3 regions of the Streptomyces sp. NPDC044033 genome follow, and region 1 is predicted to be linked to each of the others. Evidence: riboswitches for the same ligand, from Rfam matches in the RefSeq annotation. Region 1 holds a riboswitch; each other region holds the start of a gene.
What was found. A riboswitch is a leader RNA that binds a small molecule or an ion and turns the genes downstream of it on or off. The one in region 1 is predicted to bind cobalamin.
Positions count from the first base shown of each region.

Region 1 (9,625 bases):
CCTGACCATCGCCACCTACGCCCGCCAGGTCGAAATCGACTTCGGGGTGCTGACCACCGAATCCGACCGGGTCGTCGGCTTCACCGAGAAGCCCAGCATGGACTACCGCGTCTCCATGGGCGTCTACGGCATCTCCCGGGACGCCCTCGCCGGCTACACCCCCGGGCTGCCGCTGGGCTTCGACGAACTCGTCCTCGACCTGCTGGCCGCCGGGAACCCGCCCCGCGCCTACCCGTTCGAGGGCTACTGGCTCGACATCGGACGGCCCGACGACTACGACCGGGCCAACGCCGAGTTCGCCGGCCGCCGCGACATGCTGATCAAGGGAGTGTGACCAGCCGCATGCGCATCCTCGTCCTGGGCGACGGCGGCTTTCTGGGCGGACACACCGCCCGGCAGCTCCGCGCCCTGCCGGGCGTGCGGGTCACGGGCGGGGGCCGCACCCCCGCCCGTACCCCCGGAAACGGACTCACCGTCGACCTCGCCACCGCCGACGGGCCCGGCTTCGCCGACGCCCTGCGCACCCTCGCGCCCGACGCCGTCGTCAACTGCGCGGGCGCGACCGGCGGCAGCCCCGTCCACCTCGCCGGGACCAACGCCCGCGGCCCCGCCTTCCTCTGCGCGGCGCTCCAGGAAGCCGCGCCCACCGCCCGGCTGATCCACCTCGGCTCCGCCGCCGAGTACGGCGCCCCCGACGGGCCGCGCCCCTCCGCCGAGAGCGACCCGGCCCGGCCCCTCGGCCTCTACGGCGCCACCAAACTCGCCGGCACCCTCGCCGTCACCGAATCCCCGCTCGAAGCCGTCGTGTTACGGGTCTTCAACCCCGTCGGCCCGTACGCACCCGGCACCACCCTGCCCGGCCGGCTCGCCGCCGAGCTGCGCCGCGCCGGGCCCGACGGCCCCGTCGCCGTGGGCGACCTCTCCGCCTGCCGCGACTTCGTCGACGCCCGCGACGTCGCCGACGCCGTGGTACGCGCCGTCACCGCGCCCGGACCGCTGCCACGCCTCATCAACATCGGCAGCGGCACCGCCCGGCCCGCCCGCGCCCTCGCCGAGGGGCTCGCCCGCGCCGCCGGGCACCGCGGCGAGATCGACGAGGGCGGCCAGGGATCACGGCGCTCCGCCGCGGTGCCCTGGCAGCAGGCCGACATCTCCACCGCCCGAGCGGCCCTCGACTGGACGCCGCGGCACACCCTCGACGACTCCCTCGCCGACCTCTGGGCGGCGTACGACCGCAGCGCGGAGCCCGCGCGATGAAGGGGCCCGGAGCCGGCGCCATGACAGGGCCCGCACGCGACACCGGGCAGCGGCTGCTCGTGCCGCTGTACGTCCACCCGGAGGCCGACCCTCAGGCGTGGACGGCGCTGGTGCGGGCCGCGACCCGGCTCGAAGCGGTGATCCTCAACGCCGCCGACGGCCCCGGGGCCCGGCCCGACCCCGCCTTCACCGTCGCCGCCACCCGGCTGCGGGGGGCGGGCATCCCGCTCCTCGGCTACGTCGACACCGGATACGGGCGGCGCCCGCTGCGCGCCGTCGTCGCCGACATCCGCCGCCACCGCAGGTGGTACGGCGTCGACGGGGTCTTCCTCGACCAGGCCGCGGCGCAGGCCGCCCTGCTGCCCCGCTACCGCCGCCTGATCGTCGCCGCCCGGGTGCTGGGCGCCCGGCGGACGGTCCTCAACCCCGGTACGTACCCCGACCCGGGATACGCCGAGATCGCCGACCTGCTCGTCACCTTCGAGGGCGACTGGGCCGCGTACCAGCGCGCCGAAGTGCCCGCCTGGGCGCACGGCCACCCGCCGCGGCGCTTCTGCCACCTCGTCTACGGGGTGCCGCCCGGCCGGGCCGACGAGGTGGCCCGGACCGCCGGACGGCGCGGCGCGGCGGTGCACTACGCGGTGCCCGGGGCCGGCGCCAATCCTTGGCAGACCGCGCCGCCGGAGACCGCGACCCGAAAGGAACACTGGTGACCGTACGACGCGTCCGCGCGGCGCTGCTCGTCTCGCTCGCGCTGCTCATGGCGGGCTGCGCGCAGACCGGCCTGCCCAAGCCGCGCGAGGACGCTCCCGCCAAGAGCCGTTGGCAGCCGAAGCCCGGCACCGCCTGGCAATGGCAGCTCGACGGGCGGGTCGACACCGACGTGCGCGTACCCGTCTACGACATCGACGGCTTCGAGAACAGCGCGCGGACCGTCGCCGCCCTGCACGCCCGTGGCGTCAAGGTGATCTGCTACCTCAACGTCGGCGCCTGGGAGAGCTTCCGGCCCGACGAGGGGGCGTTCTCCGAGAAGCTGCTGGGCGCGAACAACGGCTGGGGCGGGGAGCGGTGGCTGGACATCCGCCGCCCCGACCGGCTCCGCCCGGTCATGGCCGCCCGCATGGACATGTGCCGGAAGAAGGGGTTCGACGCGGTGGAGCCCGACCTCACCGAGGCGTACCGCAACCGCACCGGGTTCACCGTCACCGCCGCGCAGCAGCTCGCCTACAACCGCATGATCGCGGGGCTGGCCCACGAACGCGGGCTCGCCGTGGGGCTCAAGAACGACGTCGATCAGATACCGCAGCTGGTCGACGACTTCGACTTCGCCGTGAACGAGGAGTGCGCGCAGTTCAACGAGTGCGAGGAGCTGCGGCCGTTCATCGAGCACGGCAAAGCCGTCTTCCATGTCGAATACAAGCTGGAGCCGGGCGAGTTCTGCGCGAAGACCGAGCGGATCGGGCTCAGCTCCATGCAGAAGCGCCTGAAACTGGACGCCTGGCGGCGCCCCTGCTGAGAACGGTGTCAGCCCCCGGCCGGGCGCCCGGCGCCTGGCACGCGCGCTGATCCGGCCCGGGACAGGACGGGGGCTCTGAGGGCGGTGCGGTTCCGCCGCGGCCCCGGCTTCGAGGCGCCCCCTCTCACCGGCCCCTCAGCGGTGCGTGAAGGACGGCGGCCGCTTCTCCGTGAACGCGGCCATCCCCTCCTTCTGGTCGGCGGTCGCGAACGTCGCGTGGAACAGCCGGCGTTCGAACCGCACGCCCTCGGCGAGAGTGGTCTCGAAGGCCCGGTTCACGCTCTCCTTGACCATCATGATGACGGGCGCGGACATCTCGGCGACGGTGCCCGCCGTGGCCAGCGCTTCGGCGAGAAGCTCATTGGCCGGGACCACCCGCGAGACCAGGCCCGCCCGTTCGGCCTCGTCCGCGCCCATCGTCCGGCCGGTCAGGCACAGCTCCATCGCCTTGGCCTTGCCGACCGCGCGGGTCAGCCGCTGCGACCCGCCGATGCCGGGGATGACGCCCAGCCTGACCTCCGGCTGGCCGAACTCCGCGGTGTCGGCGGCCAGCACGATGTCGCAGAGCATCGCCAGCTCACACCCGCCGCCCAGCGCGTACCCCGACACCGCGGCGACCGTGGGCTTGCGGAGCTGCCCCAGCCGGTCCCAGGCGGCGAACCAGTCGCTGAGGTAGACGTCCATATAGTCGTTGGGCTGCATCTCCTTGATGTCGGCGCCGGCCGCGAACGCCTTCCGCGATCCGGTGATCACGACGCACCCGATGTCCGGATCGCGGTCGAGAGCGGTCGCGGCGTCGATGACCTCGTCCATGAGCTGGAGGTTGAGGGCGTTCAGGGCCCGGGGCCGGTTGAGGGTGATGACGCCTACGCGCCCCTCGCGGTCGAGCAGGATGGTCTCGTAATCGGTCATCGGCTGTACGTCCCTTCGACGGTGCTGTCCGCGGCGCCGGAGTCCTCGGCCCGGCCGCCGCCCACGCTGCTCATCCCCGCGGCGGCGGCTGTCACGGCCGCCGTCCCTCCGCCGGGGCCGGGCCGAGCCCGAGTTCGCCGTCGCCGAGCGGCGCGAAGAAGCCGGTCACGTGCTCCTCGGTGACCGCTTCGAGCGTCGCCGGAGACCAGCGCGGCCGCCGGTCCTTGTCGATGACCTGGGCGCGGATGCCCTCGACCAGGTCCGCCGAGGCGAGCGCCGCGCACGAGACGCGGAACTCCTGGTCGAGCACCGGCCGCAGCGCGCCCAGGGCGCGGGCGCCGCGCAGCGCGCGCAGGGTCACCTTCAGGGCGGTCGGCGACTTCCCCATGATCTGCTCGGCGGCCTCCTTGGCGGCCGCGATCCCGGTGTTCGAGAGCCGCTCCACGATCTCCTCGACCGTCCCGGCGGCGTAGCAGCGATCGATCCACTCCCGCCGCTCCTCGAACACGCCGGGCGGCGCGGGGCGGGCCTCGGCCCGTACGGCGGCGTCCGCGTCCGTGCTGGCCAGCGCGTCCACGAGCGCCTCCAGGCGGTCCGACGGCACGAAGTGGTCGGCGAATCCGCACAGCAACGCGTCGCCCGCGCCCATCGCGGAGGACGTCAGGGCGAGATGGGTGCCCAGCTCCCCGGGCGCCTGGGCGAGCAGGTGGGTGCCGCCCACGTCGGGTACGAAGCCGATGGCGGTCTCCGGCATGGCGACCTTCGACCGCTCGGTGACGATCCGGACGCCCCCGTGCGCGGAGAGGCCGACCCCGCCGCCCATGACGATGCCGTCCATGACCGCCACATAGGGCTTGGGGTAGTCGGCGATACGGGCGTTGAGGAGGTATTCGTCGCGCCAGAAACCGGTGGAGGCGCCGCCCGAGGCGGTGGCGTCCGCGTGGATCGAGCGGATGTCGCCGCCCGCGCACAGGCCGCGCTCACCGGCCCCGGTGATGACCACGGTGGCCACGTCGCCGTCGTGCTCCCAGGCGCGGAGCGCGGCGTCGATGCGCAGGACCATGGAGTGGGTGAGGGCGTTCAACGCCCGCGGGCGGTTGAGGACGATCCGGCCCGCCCGGCCGTCCTTGCGGAGGAGGACGGCGTCGTCGGCGGGCGCTTCGTCGTGCGGGGAGGGGCTCACGTGGCAGAACCTGTTCTCGTCAAGGGGATCCAGGGGCGGGGCGTGCCGTCGCGCGATGGCGCGTGGGCGGGGAACGCGTGGGCGAGGAACCGGAGCCGGCAGGCGCGGTGTGTCAGGGAGGGAGCGGGGCCGGCAGACGCGGGGCGTCAGGGCGGAGGCGCCGCCGGAGCCGTCGCGGGACCGTCCGGTGCGCGGGAACAGACCGGTGCCATGCGTGTTCGCTCCATCCTCGTGGACCACACGGAATACCCCGCGGTCAGTATCCTGACTTCCGGTTCAGCGCGCGCCTTCCGCCGTCCCGGCTCTCGCCGGTGGCCTGCTTGCGCGAAGACGCACTCCCCGGTCACAGCGGCGGGACCGCGCTGGATTCACACCAGCTTCCCTGCACCGCGGGTTTCCCCACGAACATATAGTTGGACGTCCTACTAAGTCCAGGGTTCCGGGGAACCGGCCCCGAGCGGCCGCCCGCAGCGCAGGTTCCACCGCCCCGCGCCGCCGCTCAGCTCCGTCAGCGCCAGCGGCGGCACATCGAGCCGCCAGAAGACCTGCGGAGGCAGGTCGAGTGCGTGCACGATCGCCGCGCGCACCGCGGCGGGCTCCACGACGGCGAGTACCCGGCCGTCCTCGCAGGCCGTCAGCCAGTCCCCGACCCGCGTGACCAGCCCGCGCACCGACTCACCGCCGTGCGGCGCGGCTCCGGGGTCCGCCAGCCACTCGGCCACGGCGCCGGGCTCGGCCTCGGCCACCTCCGCCAGCGACCGGCCCCGCCAGCGGCCCGCGTCGAGGTCGTCGAGCGTGGGGACCGCGCCCGCCGCCGCCAGACCGAGCGCTTCGGCCGTCTCGCGGCAGCGCCTGGACGCGGCGCGCACCTGACGGCCGGAGCGCGGCAGTCCGCCCGCCGCGGCGCGCGCCTGCCGCAACCCGGCGCCGTCCAGCGGCGAGTCGTCGCCGAACCGCGCCTGCCGCAGCTCCGCGTTGACCGCCGGCGTCACCAGCAGCACCCGCACCGTCATCCTGTCCCACTCCCTCCGGGCCTGCGCCGGACTGCCCGGCCCAGGCCCCAGCACATCACGCCCGTCGCGGGCGCCGATGCCGGGGCGTGCGGCATCCGGGCCGCCACACACCGTGGCGTCGCAGGTCACGGCGCGGTACGGTCGCGTGGACATGACGACGGTGTGACGGAAGTCCGGTGAGAACCCGGCACGGTCGCGCCACTGTGGACCAGGCCGCGGCCCCGACTCGGGGCGGCGGCAGGGAAGTCAGACCCCGCACCGTCGTCCACGGCACCAACGACCGGGACGCGTGTTCCCCAGGAGGTTCTGCCATGGCACACTCCGCCGCCCCCACCCCCAACGCCCCCGCCGTACCGGCGATCACCCCCATCTCCCTGAAGAAGATCGCGCCGTGGGCCGTCTTCTTCGGCATCCTGATGCTGGTGCTCCTGTACTTCGTCGGCGCCGAACAGGGCGCCACCTCACTCATCTCCGGAGCCGACGTGCACGAGTGGGTGCACGACGGCCGCCACCTCCTCGGCTTCCCCTGCCACTGAGACCAGTCGCTGAGACCGATCTTCCGAGTCCAGTCACTGCGCACAGACACTGAGAACAAGGGGAACGCACTCGTGAACTCCATATCCGTACGAGCCCTGCTCGTACGCGGCATGCTCGCCGGTCTCGTCGCCGGCGTACCGGCCCTGCTCGTCGCCTATCTGCTCGGCGAGTCCAGGGTCGACTCCGCCATCGCGTACGAGGAGGGGCACAGCCATGAACACGGCGTGGAACTGGTCAGCCGCACCCTCCAGTCCACGGCCGGGCTCGCCACCGGCGTCCTGATCTACGGCGTCGCGCTCGGCGGCATCGCGGCGCTCGCCTTCTGCGTCGCGGTGGGCCGCGTCGGCAGGATCGGCCCGCGGGCGACCGCCGTCCTGATCTCCCTCGGCGCGCTGCTGACCGTCTACGTGGTGCCGTTCCTGAAGTACCCGGCCAACCCGCCGTCCGTCGGCGACCCCGACACCATCGGCAAACGCACCACGCTCTACTTCCTGATGATCGTGCTCAGCGTCCTGCTGGCCGTCGGCGCGCTCATCCTGGGCCGACGGCTCGCCCCCCGGCTGGGCAACTGGTACGCGACCGTCACGGCCGGCGCGGCCTTCGCCGTCGTCATCGGCATCGCCTACGCCCTCCTGCCGGCGATCAACGAGGTCCCCAAGGACTTCCCGGCCACGCTGCTCTGGCAGTTCCGCCTCACGGCGCTGACCATCCAACTCGTCATGTGGGCCGGCTTCGGCCTGCTCTTCGGCCACCTCGCCGAACGGCTCCTGATCCCCAAGGCGGCGCCCGGACAGCAGTCCGACCCCACCGCCAGGGCAGCCGCCCCGGCCCGCTGACCTCTCAAGGGCCCGGCACCGCCCGCGCGGAGCCGGGCCCGCGGCGGAACACGGCCCGCAGGGTGGCACTCCCCACGCCCGCGATCTTCCCGATAACGTGACCGCAGCGGCAGACTGGGGAGGAAACCGTGGACCCGTTCACAATGACGGCGGTGCTGTCGGCGCTCAACACGGTGGGGCAAGGGGCCATGTCGGGGGCCGCCGGGGAGCTGGGCAGACGCACCTCCGAAGGGCTGGCCGGGCTCGTACGACGGCTGTGGCACCGCGGCGACGACGGGTCGCCCGACGGCGGCACCGCGCCCTTCGCGGCTCCCGCCGACGCCGGTGAGCGCCGCCGACTGGCCGCCCTGCTCATCGAAGAGGCCCGCCGCGAACCGGGGTTCGCCGACGACTTGGCGACGTGGTTGAGCGCCGCGCGATGGCTGGAACCGGCCGCCCCGGCCGCCGTGGCGCGCCCGCGGCAGCTCCCGCCCGGAACCGCCGTGTTCACCGACCGCGACCACATCCTCGCCGACGTCACCGCCCTCCTCGACGCCCCGGCCGACGGCGCGGGTACGGGCCCCCGCATCGTCGCCCTGGTCGGACCGGGCGGCATCGGCAAGACCGCGACGGCGATCCACTGCGCCCGTGAGCTGGAGGACCGCTTCCCCGACGGACAGCTCCACACCGACCTCAAGGGGGACTCGGCGGAGACCGCCGTCGCCCCGTCCGCCGCGCTCGTACGGTTCCTGAGCGGGCTCGGGGTGGCCCCCGACCGGATGCCGGCCGACGAACAGGGCCAGGCCGACCTGTACCGCGACCGCACGGCAGGCCGCCGCCTGGTCGTCGTACTCGACAACGCCCACTCGGCCGCGCAGCTCACGCCCCTGCTCACCGCCGCCCCGCGCTCGCTCGTCATCATCACCAGCCGCCACCGGCTGCCCGAGCTCGTACGCGACTACGGCGCCCGCGTCATCCGCCTCGACCCGCTGACCGCCGCGGACTCCGTCCGCCTCCTCACGCGCATCGCCGGAGCCGAGCGCACCACCCCGCACCTCCGGCACGCCGAGGCGGTCGCGGCCCGGTGCGGCGGCATACCGCTCGCGCTCTGCGGGACGGGAGCGCGCATGGCCGTACGGGAACACCTCAACTGGGAAGCTCTGGAAAGGGAGTTCGCCCGCCGTGACGACCGCCTTCCTGGAGATCCGACGGACATGAACGGCCGAGCCGACGAAGACCCCGCCTTCCACGCCACCGACCTTTCCTACCGTGACCTCGACGCCGGGGCCGCCCGCCTCTACCGGCTGCTCGGCCTGCGCCCCTGGCCGAGCTTCCCCGTCGGTGCCGCCGCCGCGGCCGTCGGCGCCGACGAGGCACAGGCACGCCGGCTCCTGGAAGACCTCGCCGAGGTGCACCTGCTGGAGGAGGTCGGCGCGGAGCGCTACCGCTTCCACGACGTGGTGCGGCGGCACGCCGAACGGCGCGCCCACGAGGAGGACGGCCGAAGGGGAACGGCGGACGCCGTCCGGCGCATGGCCCTGTGGTACCTGCGCTTCGCCGTGGCCGCCGACGCCCGCGTCATCCCCGGCCGCTGGCATCTCGGCCTCGCCTACGGCCAGTTGGGCACCGCAGGCGGCCATGAGTTCGCGGACGCCCGTACGGCCCTCGCCGCGCTGCGGCGCGAGCACGAGAACCTCGCCGAGGCTGTACGCGCCGCCGAGGAGTACGGCTTCGACGAACTGGTCTGGCAGTTGTGCGAGGCGATGTGGGGCCTGCATCTGCGGTTGGGCCTCCACGAGCAGTGGGTGGCGACCCACCGCAGGGGCGTACGGGCCGCCGCCCGCTGCGCCGAGGAGTTCGGCGACCGCCGGGCGGAGGGGCGGATGCGGACCCAACTGGCGTTCGCCTACATGGGGCGCGGTCAACTGGCCGACGCCGTAGCGGAGCTGACCGGGGCGGCAGCGGCGGACGAGCGGGCCGGGCACCGCCGGGGGCAGGCCACCGCCGTGGAATCGCTCGGACTGGTGCACCTGCGGCAGTGGCGGTACGAGGAGGCCGAGGAGCGCTTCCGGCAGGCCCAGGCGATCCTGCGGGAGATCGGGCCGGGGGAGGACGGCGAACGGGACGTGCCGCGCGCCCTCGCGCTGCTGGAGCACCACATCGGCCGTGCCCTGCGCGGCCAGGGCCGGCACACCGACGCGGTGCTCCAACTCCGCTACGCGCTGGGGCAGTTCCATGCATTGGGCGAACGCGACCACTACAACGAGGCGCGCGTGCGGATGAGCCTCGGCGAGACGCTGCTCACCGCCGGCGAACCGGCCGCCGCCCGCACGCCCTTGGACGAGGCGCTGGCGGTACTGGAGTCGGAGGGCGCCGTACTCCAGCGCGCGGA
Region 1 is NZ_JBWKFF010000019.1:114,385-124,009, reverse strand. It holds gene AC07AB_RS29595 (nucleotidyltransferase family protein) at 1-334, shown strand, start outside; gene AC07AB_RS29590 (NAD-dependent epimerase/dehydratase family protein) at 343-1,257, shown strand; gene AC07AB_RS29585 (spherulation-specific family 4 protein) at 1,278-1,970, shown strand; gene AC07AB_RS29580 (endo alpha-1,4 polygalactosaminidase) at 1,967-2,773, shown strand; gene AC07AB_RS29575 (enoyl-CoA hydratase) at 2,909-3,685, opposite strand; gene AC07AB_RS29570 (enoyl-CoA hydratase/isomerase family protein) at 3,777-4,868, opposite strand; cobalamin riboswitch at 5,106-5,275, opposite strand; gene AC07AB_RS29565 (histidine phosphatase family protein) at 5,294-5,881, opposite strand; gene AC07AB_RS29560 (CbtB domain-containing protein) at 6,193-6,417, shown strand; gene AC07AB_RS29555 (CbtA family protein) at 6,490-7,254, shown strand; gene AC07AB_RS29550 (ATP-binding protein) at 7,383-9,625, shown strand, end outside.

Region 2 (9,625 bases), on a different contig from region 1:
CGGGCACCAGATTGGCGGCGTTCGAGGCGAACGCGACGTAGCGGCCGTCCGCGCTGATCGAGGCGCCCGACGACCAGGCGTCCGCCTGCGTGCCGTCCGTGGCCACATTGACGCGCTCGACCCGCTTGGTCCGCAGGTCCTTGACGAAGACGTCCTCCATGCCGTTGGTGTCGCCGGGCACCAGGTTGGCGGCTGCCGAGGTGAAGACCACGAAGCGGCCGTTGCCGGAGATCCCCTCGGTGAAGGAGGCGGCGTCGGCCTGCGTACCGTCCGCCGCAACGCTCACCCGCTCCGTGTGCGGCGCCCCCTGCCCTGCCCATGCCGCGCCGGCCATCGGCAGCGCGAGCGTGCAGGCCGCCGCGCCGACGGCGGCCGTGCGTCTGAGTAAGCCCATCCTGGCTCTCCCCTCCCAAGAGTCATCCGTACCCGCCGAGCCAACTCCCCCGGCCGTACACGGTCAACGCTTCGGACAGCCGACAGGACCCCCATACGCCTGTTGCGGCAGGGGAAGCCGGGACTCGTGTCCTACCCCTGTGCCATGTTCCGTCCCTCGCGCCACAGACGCGGTCCCTTGGCGGGCGAGCGGACGGGCGGACGGGCGAGCGGCGGGGCAGCCGGGCAGCCGGGGCCGAACGATTTCAGCCTCCGTCACTGTCCAAGGCGCCGGATGAAGACGTCCGAAGCCCTATGGGCGCCGCCGGGCGCCGAGCGGCTGCCGGCGGATTCGAAGACGACCGTCCGCCCGGACCCACCGGCCCCCACCGCCCCCTGCCACACCGTCATCCGGCTCCCGTCGGCCCCGCGGGCCAGCAGGCGTACGGCACCGGTCCCGGGACCGCGCGCGAAGCCGCCCTGAACCGCGTCGGCGTCCCCCGGCTCGCGGTCCGTGGCGGTGGAGGCGAGGGCGACGACGCTGCCGTCGGCGCTGATCGTCGGCGCCCGCGCAGCGCCGGCCGCCCCGGCGCCCGTACCGTCGCCGGTGATCCGCTCGGTGCGGCCGGTGCGCCGGTCGCGTACGAAGAGGTCGTCCGCCCCATTGGTGTCGCCCGGCACCAGGTTGGTGGCCGCCGAGACGAAGGCGACATAGCGGCCGTCCGCGCTGATCGCGGGCTCCGCCGACCAGGAGTCGGCCTGCGTGCCGTCGGTGGCGACGGTGACGCGCTCCGTCTCGGCCGTCCGCAGGTCCATGGTGAAGAGGTCCACCTGTCCGTTGGTGTCGCCGGGCACGAGGTCGGCGGCGTCCGACGAGAAGACGGCGTAGCGGCCGTCGGCGGAGATGACCGCGCCGTCGTAGGAGATGGGCGCGCCGCCGGAGGAGCCGGCCGCCCGCGTCCCGTCGGCGGCGGCGCTGATCGGCTCCGTACGCGGCGCCTCCGGCCAGGCGGCGGCCGCCGCCACCGGCAGCAGCACGAGCGCGCATATCCCCGCTCCGACGACGGCCATGCGCGTGCGTCTGCCCATCTCGTCCCCTCCTAGGATGCCGGATGCGCGCGGCCGGCCCTCGCCGCCGCGGACGAGCCAACTCCGCTGGCGGTGGACGGTCAACGAATCGGGCGCGGTACCGGGCTTCAATACGCTTGTTGCAGCAGGGAAGACCGGGACCCGTGTCATACACCGGCAACAGCCGCCGACAGCGGCCCGGGGCCCGCGAACATGGCGGAATCGCGCCGAAAACGCGGCGGGGACGCGGGAGGATCGCGGGATAAGCATGCGCGAATCGCGGCGGCACCACTAGCACATTCACCCCACTCCCTGCGGAGAGCGACACAAGATATGGGGGTGCGTGCGACCGCCAGCACAAGATGTATGCTCATGCTCGCTGTCGTCGCAGGGGAATCCGGTGTAAATCCGGAACTGTCCCGCAACGGTGTATGTGTGCGCATTTACGTACCCATGAGTCCGAGGACCTGCCGCCAGCACGCCCGTGGCCGAGCCGCCATACCCGGCCTGGGCGTCGAATACGTCCGGGCCTCGCGGGTTGGGCCGGTGGACGCGGTGCGGCGTGCCCTTTTCCGGAGCGCGCCCGTACGCGCCCATCGCCCCTTCCCTCCTGGCCCCCTGCCGAGCGAGGGAGAGCCACACCGTGACCATCGCGACCGCCGATCCGGTTTCAGAGGTAGCGTCCGACGGCCCGGGTACCGCACTGCTGCGTACCCTGACCGACCTCACCGCCGATCTGCCCGCCACCGACCCGGGCAAGGTCGCCGCCGCCGCGCTGCGCGGCCGCCATCCCGGTTCGGACGCGGCCGAACTGCGGTCGCTGGCCACCGAGGCCGCCGCCGGGCTGATCGCCGAGGAGCCGCAGTACTCGCGGCTGGCCGCACGGCTGCTGACCCTCGCCATCGCCGGCGAGGCGGCCGGTCAGGGCGCGCTCTCCTTCTCCGCATCCGTCGCCACCGGCCACCGCGAGGGGCTGATCGCCGACGAGACCGCCGCGTTCGTCACGGCCCACACCGCCCGGCTCGACGCCCTGGTGGAGCAGGCGCTCGCCGACGGCGCCGACGACCGGTTCGGCTACTTCGGCCTGCGCACGCTGCACAGCCGCTACCTGCTGCGCCACCCGATCACCCGGCAGGTGATCGAGACCCCGCAGCACTTCCTGCTGCGCGTGGCGTGCGGCCTCGCCGAGGACCGGTCCGTACGGGCCCTGGACGACGTCGCCGAGCTGTACCGGCTCACCAGCTCGCTGTCCTACCTGCCCTCCTCCCCCACCCTCTTCAACTCCGGCACCCGGCACCCGCAGATGTCGTCCTGCTATCTGCTGGACTCCCCGCTGGACGAGCTCGACTCGATCTACGACCGCTACCACCAGGTCGCACGGCTCTCCAAGCACGCCGGCGGCATCGGCCTCTCGTACAGCCGCATCCGCTCCCGCGGCTCCCTGATCCGCGGCACCAACGGCCACTCCAACGGCATCGTCCCGTTCCTGCGGACCCTCGACGCCTCCGTCGCCGCCGTCAACCAGGGCGGCCGGCGCAAGGGCGCGGCCTGCGTCTACCTGGAGACGTGGCACGCGGACATCGAGGAGTTCCTGGAGCTGCGCGACAACACCGGCGAGGAGGCCCGGCGCACCCACAACCTCAACCTGGCGCACTGGATCCCGGACGAGTTCATGCGCCGCGTCGAGGCCGACGCCGACTGGTCGCTGTTCTCCCCGGTGGACGTGCCCGAGCTGGTCGACCTGTGGGGCGACGAGTTCGACGCCGCGTACCGCGCGGCCGAGGCGGCGGGCCAGGCGATCAAGCAGATCCCGGCACGGGCCCTCTACGCCCGGATGATGCGCACCCTCGCGCAGACCGGAAACGGCTGGATGACGTTCAAGGACGCCGCCAACCGCACCGCGAACCAGACCGCCGAGCCCGGCCGGGTCGTCCACTCCTCGAACCTGTGCACCGAGATCCTTGAGGTCACCGACGACGGCGAGACGGCCGTCTGCAACCTCGGGTCCGTGAACCTCGCGGCGCACCTGGGCACGGACGGCGAGATGGACTGGGAGCGGCTCGACGCCACGGTCCGTACCGCCGTCGCCTTCCTCGACCGCGTCGTGGACATCAACTACTACCCGACCGAGCAGGCCGGGACCTCCAACTCCCGCTGGCGGCCGGTGGGCCTGGGCCTGATGGGCCTCCAGGACGTCTTCTTCCGGCTCCGGCTGCCCTTCGACTCCCCCGAGGCCGCGGAGCTGTCCACCCGGATCTCCGAGCGGATCATGCTCGCCGCGTACGAGGCGTCCGCCGACCTCGCCGAGCGGCACGGCCCGCACCCGGCCTGGTCCGCGACCCGTACCGCGCGCGGCGTGCTCCACCCGGACCACTACCCCGACGCGGAGCCGCGGTGGGCCGACCGGTGGGCGGCGCTGCGCGCCCGTATCGCCAAGACCGGCATGCGCAACTCGCTGCTGCTGGCCATCGCGCCGACGGCCACCATCGCCTCGATCGCGGGCGTCTACGAGTGCATCGAGCCGCAGGTCTCCAACCTCTTCAAGCGCGAGACGCTCAGCGGCGAGTTCCTCCAGGTCAACGCCTATCTGGTGGAGGACCTGAAGAAGCTCGGCGTGTGGGACCGCACGACGCGGGACGCGATGACGGAGGCCAACGGCTCCATCCAGGAGCTGGGCTGGATCCCCGCCGAGGTCCGCGACCTGTACCGCACCGCGTGGGAGATCCCGCAGCGTTCGCTGATCGACATGGCGGCGGCCCGTACGCCCTACCTGGACCAGAGCCAGTCGCTGAACCTCTTCCTGTCCTCGCCGACCATCGGCAAGCTCAGCTCGATGTACGCGTACGCCTGGAAGCGCGGCATCAAGACCACGTACTACCTCCGCTCGCGCCCGGCGACCCGCATCGCCCAGTCCGCGCGCGCGTCCGTACCCGCACAGCAGCCGGCGGCCGCCGCCGACCCCGAGGCCGTCGCCTGCTCCCTGGAAAACCCCGAGTCCTGCGAGGCGTGCCAGTAATGTCCACCGCTCCCGAGAAGACCGAGCCCGAAGAAGCCGTGAACGAGAAGACCGTGCCCGCGCAGACCGCCCCCGCGAAGACCGTGAAGAACCTGCTGGACCCGGGCTTCGAGCTCACCCTGCGCCCCATGCGGTACCCGGACTTCTACGACCGCTACCGCGACGCCATCAAGAACACCTGGACCGTGGAGGAGGTCGACCTCCACTCCGACGTCGCCGACCTCGCCAAGCTCTCGCCGGGCGAGCAGCACATGATCGGGCGGCTGGTGGCGTTCTTCGCGACCGGCGACTCGATCGTCTCCAACAACCTGGTGCTCACCCTCTACAAGCACATCAACTCCCCCGAGGCGCGGCTGTACCTGTCGCGGCAGCTCTTCGAGGAGGCCGTGCACGTCCAGTTCTATCTGACGCTGCTCGACACCTACCTCCCCGACCCGGAGGACCGCTCGGCGGCCTTCGACGCGGTGGAGGAGATCCCCTCCATCCGGGAGAAGGCGCAGTTCTGCTTCAAGTGGATGGACTCGGTCGAGAAGATCGACCGGCTGGAGTCGAAGTCGGACCGCCGCCGGTTCCTGCTCAACCTCATCTGCTTCGCGGCGTGCATCGAGGGGCTGTTCTTCTACGGGGCCTTCGCCTACGTCTACTGGTTCCGCTCGCGCGGCCTGCTGCACGGCCTGGCCACCGGCACCAACTGGGTGTTCCGCGACGAGACGATGCACATGAACTTCGCGTTCTCGGTCGTGGACACGGTCCGCGAGGAGGAGCCGGAGCTCTTCGACGACGAGCTGGAGCGCCAGGTCACCGACATGCTCAAGGAGGCGGTGGAGGCGGAGCTCCAGTTCGGCCGCGACCTGTGCGGCGAGGGCCTGCCGGGCATGAACACGGAGTCGATGCGCGAGTACCTCCAGTGCGTCGCCGACCAGCGGCTGCTCCGCCTCGGCTTCCCGGCCGTGTACGGGTCGGAGAACCCCTTCTCCTTCATGGAGCTCCAGAACGTCCAGGAGCTGACCAACTTCTTCGAGCGCCGCGCGTCCGCGTACCAGACGGCGGTCGAGGGTTCGGTCTCCTTCGACGACGAATTCTGATCGGAGCGTCGGATTCGGTGATCGCTGTCGCTGTGCGGTGATCGCTGTGCGGTGAGTCGTGGTCCGGTGAGTCGTGGTCCGGTGAATTGCCGTTCCGTTCCGTGATTCCCGTTCCGTGATCGCCGTTCGGCGATCACTGGACGGCCATGGTGGGCCAGGCCGCCGTGCCGACTGGGTTTCCGTCGGCACGGCGGCCTGTCACGAGGCCGGTCATCACGGCCTCTCGGGTTTCAGTCGGCTTCAGTCGTCCTGTGGGGCGTGGTTCGCGGCGAAGGGCAGGAGAGGCGCGGCGGTCCGCGGCGGGTCCTCAAGGTTGGGCGAGTGCCCGAGACCGGGCAGCATCACGACGGTCGCGCCGGGGACAGCGCGGTATTCGGCGGCGGACGACGAACGCCACCTGCGGTCGTCCTCGCCGAAGATCACCAACAGCGGCTTGCCGAGGGGCGCCAGCCGTCGCGGGAGAGCCCGCTCCGCCAGGTAGGCGAGGCTCGATCGCGACGTCGCGGCGAACACGTGGAGGTCCATGAGGCGTGCCTCGTCCACGAACCACTGGGGGATCTCGTAGCCCGCGCCGAACGCGGAGCTCATGATCCGGCGGAGTTGGTCGTCGGTCAGCTTCGGCCACTGCGCCGGATCGATGGCGGGCTCGTCCGCGATGTAGGCGGCCGTGTCGGGGCCGGTGTTGACGAGTGCGAGCGCGGTCACCAGGTCAGGCCGTTGTACGCCGAGGGCGGTGGCGACCATCCCGCCGCTGGAGTGACCGACGACCACGGCGTGCGGGACGCCGAGCCAGTCCAGTACCGCACCGGCCCTTCGAGCCTGGTCCGGGACCGTATAACTCGCGCCGGCCGGCCGGGCCCACCGGCCGCACCCGAGCAGGTCGATCCGGATGACGCGATGGGCCACGCTCAGCAGCGGAACCATCGGGTCCCACGAGCGGAGCGACGCGGCGGTCCCGTGGATGAGCAGCAGGGCGGGGCCGTCACGGGGGCCGTCCTGGCACACGTGGATCGCGCCGTCCTCCAGCGGCAGCATCAATTCCCGGGTCGATTCGGCGACTTCGGTGATCTCGGAGGCTTCGGCGGCTCCGGCCGGGGAGCGCGGTTCGTCGTTGGAAAGAGTCATACGTGGACTGTCGCCGCCGGTGCACGCCGGTGGCTTGGACAAATGTTCCGGTCGGCCGGGTGCGTAGCATGAAGGAATGTGGTCCGACGCGGCCGAGCGGGACGACGGGGTGTTGTGGGACATCGCATGCCCCACGCGGCCCAGTCGCGTGCCCGGGGTGACCATGGCCGGATTCGGTGACCGCGGCATCACCCCGCCCGGCCTCCGGCTGATCCCGCACCCGGCCGTGACCCTGCTGCTGGTCTTCGACGGCACGGTTGCCGTGGAAGACGCCACCGGGCGGCGACAGCAGGGGAGTTTCGTCACCGGGCTCGGGTACGGCGAAGCCCTCCGTGCGCTGCGGGCGGAGAACTTCGAATGTCTACAGGTGCGCCTGTCACCGCTGGTCGCACACGCGGTGCTGGGCTCCGCCGTGTCCGACCTGGGCGGCGCCGTGGTGGCCCTCGACGAGTTGTGGGGCCGGGAAGCCGAACGGACCGTCGGGCGCTTGGCCGCTCTCTCCACCTGGGAGGACCGCTTCGCGTCGACCGACGCGTGGCTCGCCCACCGCTGCGCGGCGGCCGCGCGGGTAACCCCGGAGGTGGCCTGGGCCTGGCGTGCGATCGTCGCCGGCCGTGGCAGGGTCCGGATCGAGCACCTCGCGGCCGAACTCGGCTGGAGCCGCAAACGCCTGTGGTCCCGGTTCCATGCGCAGATCGGCCTGCCGCCCAAGCGCGCCGCGAAACTGGTCCGCTTCGACCACGCCGTCCACGGCCTGGTCGCAGGCCAGGACGCGGCCGGAGCCGCGGCCGACGGCGGTTTCAGCGATCAGTCCCATCTGCACCGGGACGTCGTGGCATTCACCGGACTGACCCCCTCGACCGTGATCAGCGAGCCGTTTCTCGCGGTCGACTCCCTGGCCTGGGGCTGGCCTCGGCCGTCGATCGGCAGGACGGACCGCAGACCGGCCGTCAGCCGGCGCCCTTGACGCTCTTGAGGAACGCGCGCCAAGCGGGGCGGTCGCCGCCAGTGTGGCGTCCGGGGCGTCGCTCTCGCGGACGTGGATCAGACCGTCGAGCCCGGTCGCCACCTCTACGCAGTCGTCCTGGCCGCTGCCGCTGAACGACGACTTCTGCCATATGAGGTCGGACATGTGACTCCTTCACAGGGTGGACATGACATGCGCCGGGGCTGCCCACGGAGGGGGTACCGAGCGACGAGCACGAGCACGGGCGGGGGCTGCTGCTCATCGGGGCCTGCGCCTCCGAGCGGGGAGTATGCGCGCATGGGCCGGGGCCCGGGAAGGCCGTCTGGTTTCAGCTCGTGGGGTGATGCGCGGGGCGAGCGGCGCAACCCCCGCTCCGGCCGGACGTCTGGTCGGCGAAGGCACTTTTTCCGGTGCCGGAGTACCGATCGAAGGAGCGTCCATGAAGTTGGCCAACCGTCGTACGTACGCGGTCGGGGCCCTGGGCCTCAGCCTCGCGCTGCTCGGGGCCGTACCGGCCGGGGCCGCGCCGGGCCGTACGGAGGCGGCGGCACCGCCCGTCGTCTCCGAGAAGGACGTCATGCCGCACCTGAACGCCCTCCAGAAGATCGCGGACCGCAGCGGGGGCAACCGCGCCTTCGGCACCAAGGGCCATGAGCGCTCGCTGGATTACGTGAAGGGCGTGCTCGACAAGGCGGGATTCACGACCCGCATCGACTCCTTCACGTACAAGGGGGCCGTCGGGCACAACCTCATCGCGGACTGGCCCGGCGGCGACGCGAACCACACCCTGTTCACGGGCGCGCACCTCGACAGCGTCAAGGCGGGGCCGGGGATCAACGACAACGGGTCCGGTTCGGCCGCCATCCTGGCCACCGCCCAGGCCGTGGCCAAGGCCCACCTGAAGCCGAAGCGCCATCTGCGCTTCGCGTGGTGGGACGCCGAGGAGGAGGGCTTGGTGGGCTCTGCGCAGTACCTCAAGAAGCTCCCCGCCGCCGAGCGCAAGAAGATCGACACCTATCTGAACTTCGACATGACCGGCACCAAGAACGTGCAGCAGTGGCTCGTCGTGCACGACGGCAAGGAGGCCACGGACGCCTTCGAGAACTACTTCGCGGCCAAGAAGCTCCCCACCTTCGACATCGGCGTCGGCGGTTCGGACCACGAGTCGTTCGGCAAGGCCGGCATCCCCGTCTCCGGCTTCAACACGGGCGTCGGCAGCTGCCTGCACGAGGCATGCGACCGCATCGACAACGTGGACCCGAAGACGGAGACCGTCAGCGCCAACGCCATCACGGGCGTCGTATGGCAGCTCGCCACCACCCGCTGACCCCGCCGAACAGGAGCAGATCCGCATGCACACGAAACGTTCCTCCGCTCTGGTGGCCGCGCTGGCGGGCAGCCTGGCGCTATCCGCCCTCTCCACCGGTCCCGCCTCGGCGGCCATCGGCGGCGGAGGCGCGGGCGACCCCTACTACCCCGATGACGGCAACTCCGGTTACCACGTCTCCCACTACGACGTACGCGTCGGCTACGACCCGGCCCACACCGACCACCTGGACGGCGACACCATCGTCACCGCCTCGGCCACCGAGGCACTGGACCGCTTCAGCCTGGATCTGAAGGGCTTCACGGTCGCCGCGGTCGCTGTCAACGGCGCGCCCGCCAAGGCGTTCTCCCGCTCCGGCGCCCACAAGCTGGTCATCACCCCGGCCCAGCAGCTCGCCAAGGGCAAGAAGTTCACGGTGCGCGTGCGCTACGCGGGCAAGCCGGTCGGCGAAGGCTGGCACACGATGAAGGACGGCGGGGCGTACGTATCCGGCGAACCGCACCCGGCGCGGGACTGGTACCCGTCCAATGACCACCCCTCGGACAAGGCGACCTTCCAGCTCACCGCGACCGTTCCGGACGGCTGGACCGCGATCGGCAGCGGACTGCCGGGCAAGACCACCACCGGCAAGAACGCCGACGGCAAGGCCGTCAAGACCTTCCGCT
Region 2 is NZ_JBWKFF010000007.1:77,406-87,030, forward strand. It holds gene AC07AB_RS14870 (TolB family protein) at 1-394, opposite strand, end outside; gene AC07AB_RS14875 (TolB family protein) at 649-1,461, opposite strand; cobalamin riboswitch at 1,803-1,929, shown strand; gene AC07AB_RS14880 (ribonucleoside-diphosphate reductase subunit alpha) at 2,084-4,456, shown strand; gene AC07AB_RS14885 (ribonucleotide-diphosphate reductase subunit beta) at 4,585-5,541, shown strand; gene AC07AB_RS14890 (alpha/beta fold hydrolase) at 5,782-6,576, opposite strand; gene AC07AB_RS14895 (helix-turn-helix domain-containing protein) at 6,743-7,633, shown strand; partial or broken gene AC07AB_RS14900 (DUF397 domain-containing protein) at 7,721-7,798, opposite strand; gene AC07AB_RS14905 (M20/M25/M40 family metallo-hydrolase) at 8,073-8,960, shown strand; gene AC07AB_RS14910 (M1 family metallopeptidase) at 8,986-9,625, shown strand, end outside.
Region 2: it holds a riboswitch for cobalamin, as region 1 does, so the genes downstream of both, AC07AB_RS14880 (ribonucleoside-diphosphate reductase subunit alpha) here and AC07AB_RS29570 (enoyl-CoA hydratase/isomerase family protein) in region 1, are expected to answer to the same signal.

Region 3 (9,625 bases), on a different contig from region 1:
CGGTGTTGGCCGCCGCCACCGCCGCGGCCAGCTCCTCGTCCGCGCCGCCGCTGCGGGCGAGATCGGCGAGGAAGGACTTGTCCACCTGGGAGCGGGACGAGTGCAGGTCCAAGTGGCCCGCGGCGAGCTTCGAGAGCTTGGCGAAGCCGCCCGCTACTGTCAGCCGGTCCACCGGGTGGCGGCGCAGGTACTTCAGCACCGCGCCCGCGAAGTCGCCCATGTCCAGCAGCGCGTCCTCGGGCAGCCCGTGCTCGGCCACCGCGGCCTTCTCGGACGTCGAGCCCGTACAGCCCGCGACGTGCGTACGGCCCGCCGCGCGCGCCACGTCCACGCCGCGCCGGATGGAGTCGATCCACGCGGAGCAGGAGTACGGCACCACGATGCCCGTCGTGCCGAGGATGGACAGGCCGCCGAGGATGCCCAGGCGCGGGTTCCACGTGGAGCGGGCGATCTCCTCGCCGTGGTCCACGGACAGCTCGATCTCCACGTCGCCGCCGCCGCCGTGCCGGGCCGCGACGGCCGCGATGTGCTCCCGCATCATCTGCCGGGGCACCGGGTTGACCGCCGGCTCGCCCACCTCCAGCGGCAGCCCCGGCCGGGTGACCGTGCCCACACCCGCACCCGCCCGGAAGACCACCCCCGAGCCCGGCGGCAGGACCCGTACCGTCGCGCGGACCAGCGCCCCGTGTGTGACGTCCGGGTCGTCCCCGGCGTCCTTGACGATCCCCGCCATCGCACGGTCGGCGCCCAGTTCCTCGGCGGCCAGCGTGAAGGCGGGCGTCTGCCCCTTCGGCAGCGTGATCGTCACCGGGTCCGGGAACTCACCGGTCAGCAGCGCCGTGTACGCGGCCGTGGCCCCGGCCGTCGCACACGCCCCGGTCGTCCAGCCGGGCCGCAGCCCGGTGTGCTGCAACTGCGCGCCGCGCCCGCCGGTAACGTTCGCCTTCGCCTCAGCCACGGTGCGCTCCGGCCCCGCCACCGGCGCGGCCCGGGCCCTGCCGGGCGCGGCAGGCACGACCAGAAGGGGACCCCATGATCACGCCGCCCACGCCACGCCACGTACTGATCCTCGGCGGCACCGCCGAGGGCCGCCGGCTCGCCGCCGCGCTCGACACCGACCCCGCGCTCCGCGTCACCAGCTCCCTCGCGGGCCGCGTCGCCCAGCCGCGGCTGCCCGCCGGCCAGGTGCGGATCGGGGGGTTCGGGGGGCCCGACGGGCTGGCCCGGTGGCTGCGCGAGCAGCAGGCGGACGCGGTCATCGACGCCACCCATCCTTTCGCCGGCACGATCAGTTTCAACGCGGCACAGGCGGCCGCCGAGGTCCATGTTCCCCTGCTCGCGCTCCGCCGCCCCGGCTGGGTCGCCGGTCAGGGAGACGACTGGCGCCCCGTCGGGTCGCTGGAGGAGGCGGCGGACCTGCTGCCCGCGCTGGGCGAACGGGTCTTCCTCACCACGGGGCGTATGGGGCTCGGGGCCTTCGCCCATCTGACCGGCCAGTGGTTCCTCGTACGGTCCGTCGACGCCCCCGAGCCGCCGATGCCGCCCCGCACGGAGGTGCTGCTCGACCGGGGCCCGTTCACCGTCGCGGGCGAGGCCGAGCTGCTGCGCCGCCACCGCGTCGACGTGCTGGTGACGAAGGACAGCGGCGCGGCGGCCACGGCCGCGAAGCTCGTCGCCGCGCGCGAGGCGGGGGTGCCGGTGGTCGTGGTGCGCCGGCCGCCCGTGCCAGACGGCCTGCCGGCCGCGGGGACGGTGGAGGAGGCGGTGGAGTGGCTGCGCGGGGCGCTCGGGTGACGGGCCCGTAGCCCCGGCTCCTCCGGCCCGGACGCGCGCCCGGCCGCCCTCGTACGTCCGCCAGGCCCGTAGGTCCCATTACGGACGTACGGCCCCGAGCGCCGCCCGCGCCCGCCTCGGCGGGTAGCGCCTCACCCCTCCGGATACCGCCTCGGCGTCCAGACGATCTCCCGGCCGTCACCCCGCCGCACCGTGTGCGTCTGGGACGAGCCGACCAGCAGAATCGTGCGCATGTCGACCTGCTCCGGCTCCAGATCGGCGAGGCGCACGATCCGTACGCTCTCTTCCGGGCCGCCCACATCGCGCCCCAGCACCACCGGGGTGTCCGGGGACCGGTGCTCCAGCAGGAGCTCCCGGGCCTTGCCGACCTGCCAGACGCGGCTGCGGGAGCCGGGGTTGTAGAGGGCGAGCACCAGATCGGCGGCGGCCGCCGCGCGCAGCCGCTCCGCGATGACCTCCCACGGCTTGAGCCGGTCGGAGAGCGAGAGCACCGCGTAGTCGTGGCCCAGCGGCGCCCCCGCGCGCGAGGCCGCCGCGTGCGCGGCCGTCATCCCCGGCAGCACCCGCACCGGCACGTCCCGGTACGGGCCCTCGGAGGCGACCTCCAGCACGGCGGTCGCCATCGCGAAGACGCCCGGGTCGCCCGAGGAGACGACGGCGACCCGCCGCCCCTGCCGGGCGAGGTCGAGGGCGAACTCGGCGCGCTCCGACTCCACCTTGTTGTCGGAGGGGTGCCGCCGCTGCCCGGGGCGCGCCGGGACCCGGTCCAGATAGGTGGTGTAGCCGACCAGGTCGTCGGCCGCGGCCAGCTCGCCCCGGGCCTCCGGCGTCAGCCACATCGGCCCGGCGGGACCGAGCCCCACCACGACCACCTCGCCCTCGTGCGCCACGGGCGCCGCGTCGATCCTGCTGGGCAGCACCGCCACCGCGAAGTACGGCACCGAATCCGGGTCCACGTCCGCCAGCCGGCCGGTACGCTCCCCGCTCATCGTCGCCCGCTCCACGTACCGCGCCTCCGCCAGCCGGCCCGAGCGCTCCAGCGCGCCCCGCACCGTGGGGAACGTCCGCCCGAGCTTCATCACCACCGCGGAGTCCGTCGAGGCGAGCCGCGCAGCCAGCTCCTCCTCGGGCAGCGTGCCCGGCAGGATGGTCAGCACCTCCTCGCCCTCCACCAGCGGCTCGCCGAGCCGGGCGGCGGCCGCGCTGACCGAGGTGACGCCGGGGACGACCTCGGTCGGATAGCGGTCGGCGAGCCGCTTGTGCATGTGCATGTACGAGCCGTAGAAGAGCGGGTCGCCCTCGGCGAGCACGGCGACGGTGCGCCCGGCGTCCAGGTGCGCGGCCAGCCGGGCCGCCGACTGCTCGTAGAACTCCTCCAGCGCGCCCCGGTAGCCGCCCGGGTGGTCGGTCCGCTCCGTGGTGACCGGGTAGACCAGCGGCTCCTCGATGTGGTCGGCGCGCAGATGCCGTTCGGCGATCGAGCGCGCGATGGAGCGGCCGTGCCGGGCGCTGTGGTACGCGACGACGTCGGCCGCCCCGATGACCTCGACGGCCCGAAGGGTCATCAGCGACGGGTCGCCGGGGCCGAGCCCGACCCCGTAGAGCCGCCCCGTGGTCTGCTGCTCGCTCACTCTTCCTCGCTCGCTATCGCGTTGATCGCGGCCGCCGCCATGGCGCTGCCGCCGCGCCGCCCGCGCACCACCAGGTGCTCGATGCCCGACGGGTGCCCGGCCAGCGCGTCCTTGGACTCGGCGGCCCCGATGAAGCCGACCGGTATGCCGATGACGGCCGCCGGGCGCGGGGCTCCCGCCCCTCCTTCTTCCACCATCTCCAGCAGCCGGAACAGCGCGGTCGGCGCGTTCCCGACGGCCACCACCGCGCCGTCGAGCCGGTCGCGCCACAGTTCCAGGGCGGCGGCGCTGCGCGTGGTGCCCAGCCGCTTGGCCAGGTCCGGCACCGACGGGTCGGCGAGGGTGCAGATCACGTCGTTGCCGGCGGGCAGCCGCTTGCGGGTGACGCCGCTGGCGACCATGTTGGCGTCGCACAGGATGGGCGCCCCGGCGCGCAGCGCCTCGCGGGCGCGGGCGACGACGCCGGGGGAGTAGGCGAGATCGCGGACGAGATCGGTCATCCCGCAGGCGTGGATCATCCGCACCGCGACCTGGCTGACGTCGGGCGGCAGCCCGCCGAGGTCCGCCTCCGCGCGGATGGTGGCAAAGGACTGGCGGTAGATGGCCGCCCCGTCCTTCTCGTAGTCGAACACTGTTCCTCGCATGCTGGGATCACTGACTGGGTCTGGCTGGGTCTGGCTGTGCGGTGTCGGGCCGGGGCTGGGCCGGCCGTTGCTTCAGAGGTGGCCACCGGTCGGGCACGCAGGCTACGTGGCGCGCGCCGCCGTCACCGCGTCGGCCAGCCGCCGCCCCGGCGCGATGGCCTCGGCCCCGGCCGGCCCGCCGGGGCCGTCCGCGCTGCCGGGCACCGGCCGTACGGTGACCCGGTAGCCGTCGCCCGTCGCCAGGACGTCGACCCAGTCGCCGCCGGGGTGACCGCAGCGCCGCTCGCAGCCGGACCAGTACACCGGGAGGCCGCCGCCGCTCCGCCCGGAGAGCGCCGCCGCCGCGTCGGCCCGTACGTCCGCGAGGGACTTCGCGCAGCCGGGCCGGCCCGCGCAGGCCCCCGCTCCGTGCCAGGCGGACCCCTCACCGGTGACGAAACCGGCGTCCGCCAGAACCGCCAGCCGCTCCGGGGCGGCGGCGGCCCGCAGACCGGGCAGGACGATGCCGCGCCAGGGTGTCACACGCAGCTCGCCGCTTCCGTCGCAGGCCGCCGCCTCGATGAGCAGCTCCCACTGGGCGACGGTCATCCGCCCGAGGGGCGCCGCCACCGAGAGGGCGTACGCGCCGTGCGGGCCGGGGATGAGGCCGGGGGCGGGCGGAGCGCCCAGCGGTGGTGAGGTCGGGGGAAGCGGGGTGCTGCCGATGCCCTCGGCGGCGAGGCGCGCGGCCAACGGGCCGGTGCGCGGGCGGTGCTCTTGGGGGAGGTCGGTAACGCGCCAGGCGTCGGCACCGCTGCCGTCGCGTGCGCTCAGGAATTCACGCGCCGCCAGCACGGCGGCGCGGGGGGCGTCTTCGCCGGCGAGGCCGAGGGTCGGTCCTCCGATGCCGTAGCCGAGGGCCGCCCGACCCTCCTGACCTGCGATCAATGTCACATCGGGGGCGAGGGCCGCCACGTCGCCGCGGCCGTCGTCGAGACCGAAGAGGAAGCGTCCCGAGAGCCGGGCCGTGTCCGGGTCCGCGCACAGCAGCGCGTCCAGCTCGCGGGCCCAGGCCGGTACGTCCGCGTGTCCGGCCCCGTCGAGTCCGGCGAGCGGCGATGCCGCGATGTTGCGTACGCGCTCGTGCCGGTCGGAGGGGAGCAGTCCCGCCGTGCGCAGCCGGTCCGCGAGCTCCGCCCCGTGGTCGGAGGCGAGTCCGCGCACCTGGATGTTGCCGCGCGAGGTGAGGTCGAGGCTGCCGTCGCCCAGCTCCGCCGCCACGCGGGCCAGCGCCTGTGCCTGACGTGCCATCAGCAGTCCGGCGGGGACGCGGATACGGGCCAGGGCGCCGTCCGCGGCGGGGTGCAGGCGCAGCGCTCCGGGACATGCGTCGCCGCCCTGCCGGGCGGCCGGCCGGTCCCCGGGCGGGGTGGATGCGGGGGCGAGGGGCATGGCGGCGAGCATACCGAGACGTTCCACTTCGGTGAGCGGCGGTGGCTCTCGGTGCCAATGCCTCCGGCGGTTGCTGGGGGTGTTCTGTGGCGGGGCTGGTGTGGGTGGCTGTGTCCTCAAGCGCCGGACGGGCTGAATCGGGGCTCGGCCCCGGTCCCTGGTCCTCAAGCGCCGGACGGGCTGAATCGGGGCTCGGCCCCGGTCCCCGGTCCTCAAACGCCGGACGGGCTGGAATGGGTGACCGTGCGTCCTCGGCCGGGCGGCGGGCTGGATGGGGCGTTCCTTCGTCCTCAAGCGCCGGACGGGCTGGAACGCGTGACCGTGCGTCCTTGGCCGCGCGGCGGGCTGGAATGGGTGGCCGTTCGCTCTTAGGTGCTGGTCGGGTGCCGGGTAGCACCGCGGCTCGCGGTGCATAGCGCTTACTATGCTCATCGGTGGATCATTTCGATCCGCCGGACGCCAGCGACGGCGCCAGGGGAGGAAGCCGGTGAGACTCCGGCACGGTCCCGCCACTGTGAGCCAGGCAGCCATGCCGGGCGAGTCAGGAACTCCCGCCGTCCTCCCACCGCCCGGGGCGCGGACCCCGAGGAAGGCTTGCCGACGCATGCGCATGTTCCGGCCCCGCGCGCCCCGGACGCACCCGCTGTCCGTCGCCCGCCGCTCTGCCGCGGGCTCCCGTACCCCCAGCCGCCGGGCCCCCTCGGCCACCCGGCCCGGAACGACTACGCGAGGCGAGTTCCAGTGATCCTGCTGCTGTCGACGTCCGACACCGACCTGCTCAGCGCGCGCGCCGCCGACGGGCCCGTGCCCTACCGGCTCGCCAACCCGGCCCGCCTCGACCTGAGCGAGCTGCCCGGCCTCCTCGACGGCGTCCAGCTCGTCGTCGTACGGCTCCTCGGCGGCGTACGCGCCTGGCAGGAAGGGCTCGACGCCCTGCTCGCCGGGGACCGCCCCGTGGTGGTCCTCACCGGCGAACAGGCCCCCGACGCCCAGCTGATGGAGGCGTCCACCGTCCCCATCGGCATCGCCGCCGAGGCGCACGCCTACCTCGCCCACGGCGGGCCCGCCAACCTGGAGCAGCTCGCGCGCTTCCTCTCCGACACCGTGCTGCTCACCGGCCACGGCTTCGAGGCGCCCGCGCCCGCCCCCACCTGGGGCCCGCTGGAGCGCACCCCCCGCGCGGACGCGAGCGGCCCGCGGGTCGCCGTGCTCTACTACCGCGCCCACCACATGAGCGGCAACACCGCCTTCGTCGAGGCCCTCTGCAAGGCCGTCGAGGACGCGGGCGGCACACCCGTCCCGCTCTTCGTCGCCTCCCTGCGCGCGCCCGAGGCCGAGCTGGTCGAAGCGCTCGGCGCGGCCGACGCCGTCATCACCACCGTCCTGGCGGCCGGCGGCACCAAGCCCGCCGAGGCGTCCGCCGGCGGCGACGACGAGTCCTGGGACGCGGGCGCGCTCGCCGCCCTCGACGTGCCGATCCTCCAGGCCCTGTGCCTGACCGGGCCGCGCGCCGCCTGGGAGGAGAGCGACGAGGGCCTCTCCCCGCTGGACGCCGCCACCCAGATCGCCGTCCCGGAGTTCGACGGCCGCCTGATCACCGTCCCGTTCTCCTTCAAGGAGGTCGACGAGGACGGCCTGCCCGCCTATGTCGCCGACCCCGAGCGCGCCGCCCGCGTCGCCGGCATCGCCGTGCGCCACGCCCGGCTGCGCCACATCCCGGCCGCCGAGAAGCGCCTCGCGCTCGTCCTCTCCGCCTACCCCACCAAGCACTCCCGCATCGGCAACGCCGTCGGCCTCGACACCCCCGCCAGCGCCGTCGCCCTGCTGCGCCGTCTGAAGGCCGAGGGCTACGACTTCGGCACCGAGCCCGTACCCGGCCTCGAATCCGGCGTCGGCGACGAGCTGATCTACGCCCTCATCGAGGCCGGCGGCCACGACCAGGAGTGGCTCACCGAGGAGCAGCTGGCGCGCAACCCGGTCCGCATCCCCGCCGCCGACTACCGGCGCTGGTACGAGCGGCTCCCCGCCGAACTGCGCGAGGCCGTCGAGGCCCAGTGGGGACCCCCGCCCGGCGAGATGTTCGTCGACCGCAGCCGGAATCCGGACGGCGACATCGTCCTGGCCGCCCTGCGCCGCGGCAACCTGCTCATCCTCATCCAGCCGCCGCGCGGCTTCGGCGAGAACCCCATCGCCATCTACCACGACCCCGACCTGCCGCCCTCGCACCACTACCTGGCCGCCTACCGCTGGATCGCCGCCGACCGGGCCGACGGCGGTTTCGGCGCCGACGCCATGGTGCACCTCGGCAAGCACGGCAACCTGGAATGGCTGCCCGGCAAGAACGCCGGCCTCTCCGCCGCCTGCGGCCCCGACGCCGCCCTCGGCGACCTGCCGCTCATCTACCCCTTCCTGGTCAACGACCCCGGCGAGGGCACCCAGGCCAAGCGCCGCGCCCACGCCACCCTCGTCGACCACCTCGTGCCGCCGATGGCCCGCGCCGAGTCCTACGGCGACATCGCGCGCCTGGAGCAGCTCCTCGACGAGTACGCCTCCATCGCCGCCATGGACCCGGCCAAGCTGCCCGCCATCCGCGCCCAGATCTGGACGCTGATCCAGGCCGCCAAGCTCGACCACGACCTCGGGCTCGCCGACCGGCCGCACGACATCGAGTTCGACGACTTCCTGCTGCACGTCGACGGCTGGCTGTGCGAGGTCAAGGACGCCCAGATCCGCGACGGCCTGCACGTGCTCGGCGGCGCCCCCACCGGCCCCGAGCGCGTCAACCTCGTCCTCGCGATCCTCCGCGCCCGGCAGATCTGGGGCGGCACCGCCGCCCTGCCCGGCCTGCGCGAGGCCCTCGGCCTCGACGAGTCCGCCGCCACCCGCACCGGCGCCGACGAGGCCGAGGAGCGCGCCCGTACGCTCGTCACCGCCATGGAGGACGCCGGCTGGGACCCGGCCGCCGCCGAGAAGGCCTGCCTGGAACTGCCCGACGCGCAGCGCCAAGGCGTCCGCGCCATCCTGGAGTTCGCCGCCCGCGAGGTCGTGCCGCGCCTCGCCGCCACCACCGACGAGCTCGACCACGCCGTGCACGGCCTGAACGGCGGCTTCGTGCCCGCCGGGCCGTCCGGGTCCCCGCTGCGCGGCCTGGTCAACGTCCTGCCGACCGGCCGCAACTTCTACTCCGTCGACCCCAAGGCCGTGCCCAGCCGCCTCGCCTGGGATACCGGCCAGGCGCTCGCCGACTCGCTGCTGGAGCGCTACCGCGCCGACAACGGCGACTGGCCCAAGTCGGTCGGCCTCTCCCTGTGGGGCACGAGCGCGATGCGCACCTCCGGCGACGACATCGCCGAGGCGCTGGCCCTGCTGGGCGTCCGGCCCGTCTGGGACGACGCCTCGCGCCGTGTGAACGGCCTGGAGCCCATCCCCGCCGAGGAGTTGGGCCGCCCGCGCATCGATGTGACCCTGCGCATCAGCGGTTTCTTCCGCGACGCCTTCCCGCACGTCATCGGACTCCTCGACGACGCCGTGCGGCTCGCCGCCGCCCTGGAGGAGAGCGACGAGCAGAACTACGTACGGGCCCACGCCCAGGCCGACCTCGCCGTCCACGGCGACGAACGCCGGGCCACCACCCGCATCTTCGGCTCCCGGCCCGGTACCTACGGCGCGGGCCTGCTCCAGCTCATCGACAGCCGCGACTGGCGCACCGACGCCGACCTCGCCGAGGTCTACACCGTCTGGGGCGGCTTCGCGTACGGTCGCGAGCTGGAAGGCCGCCCGGCCCGCGAGGAGATGGAGAGCGCCTACAAGCGCATCGCGGTCGCCGCCAAGAACACCGACACCCGCGAACACGACATCGCCGACTCGGACGACTACTTCCAGTACCACGGCGGCATGGTCGCGACCGTACGCGCCCTCAAGGGCACCGCGCCCGAGGCGTACATCGGCGACTCCACGCGGCCCGAGACGGTCCGCACCCGCACCCTGGTCGAGGAGACCTCGCGCGTCTTCCGCGCCCGCGTCGTCAACCCCCGCTGGATCGCGGCGATGCGCCGCCACGGCTACAAGGGCGCCTTCGAACTCGCCGCCACCGTCGACTACCTCTTCGGATACGACGCCACCACC
Region 3 is NZ_JBWKFF010000002.1:19,604-29,228, reverse strand. It holds gene AC07AB_RS04340 (cobalt-precorrin-5B (C(1))-methyltransferase) at 1-958, opposite strand, end outside; gene AC07AB_RS04335 (cobalt-precorrin-6A reductase) at 1,033-1,794, shown strand; gene AC07AB_RS04330 (precorrin-2 C(20)-methyltransferase) at 1,926-3,425, opposite strand; gene AC07AB_RS04325 (precorrin-8X methylmutase) at 3,422-4,069, opposite strand; gene cobG (precorrin-3B synthase) at 4,172-5,500, opposite strand; cobalamin riboswitch at 5,928-6,071, shown strand; gene cobN (cobaltochelatase subunit CobN) at 6,242-9,625, shown strand, end outside.
Region 3: it holds a riboswitch for cobalamin, as region 1 does, so the genes downstream of both, cobN (cobaltochelatase subunit CobN) here and AC07AB_RS29570 (enoyl-CoA hydratase/isomerase family protein) in region 1, are expected to answer to the same signal.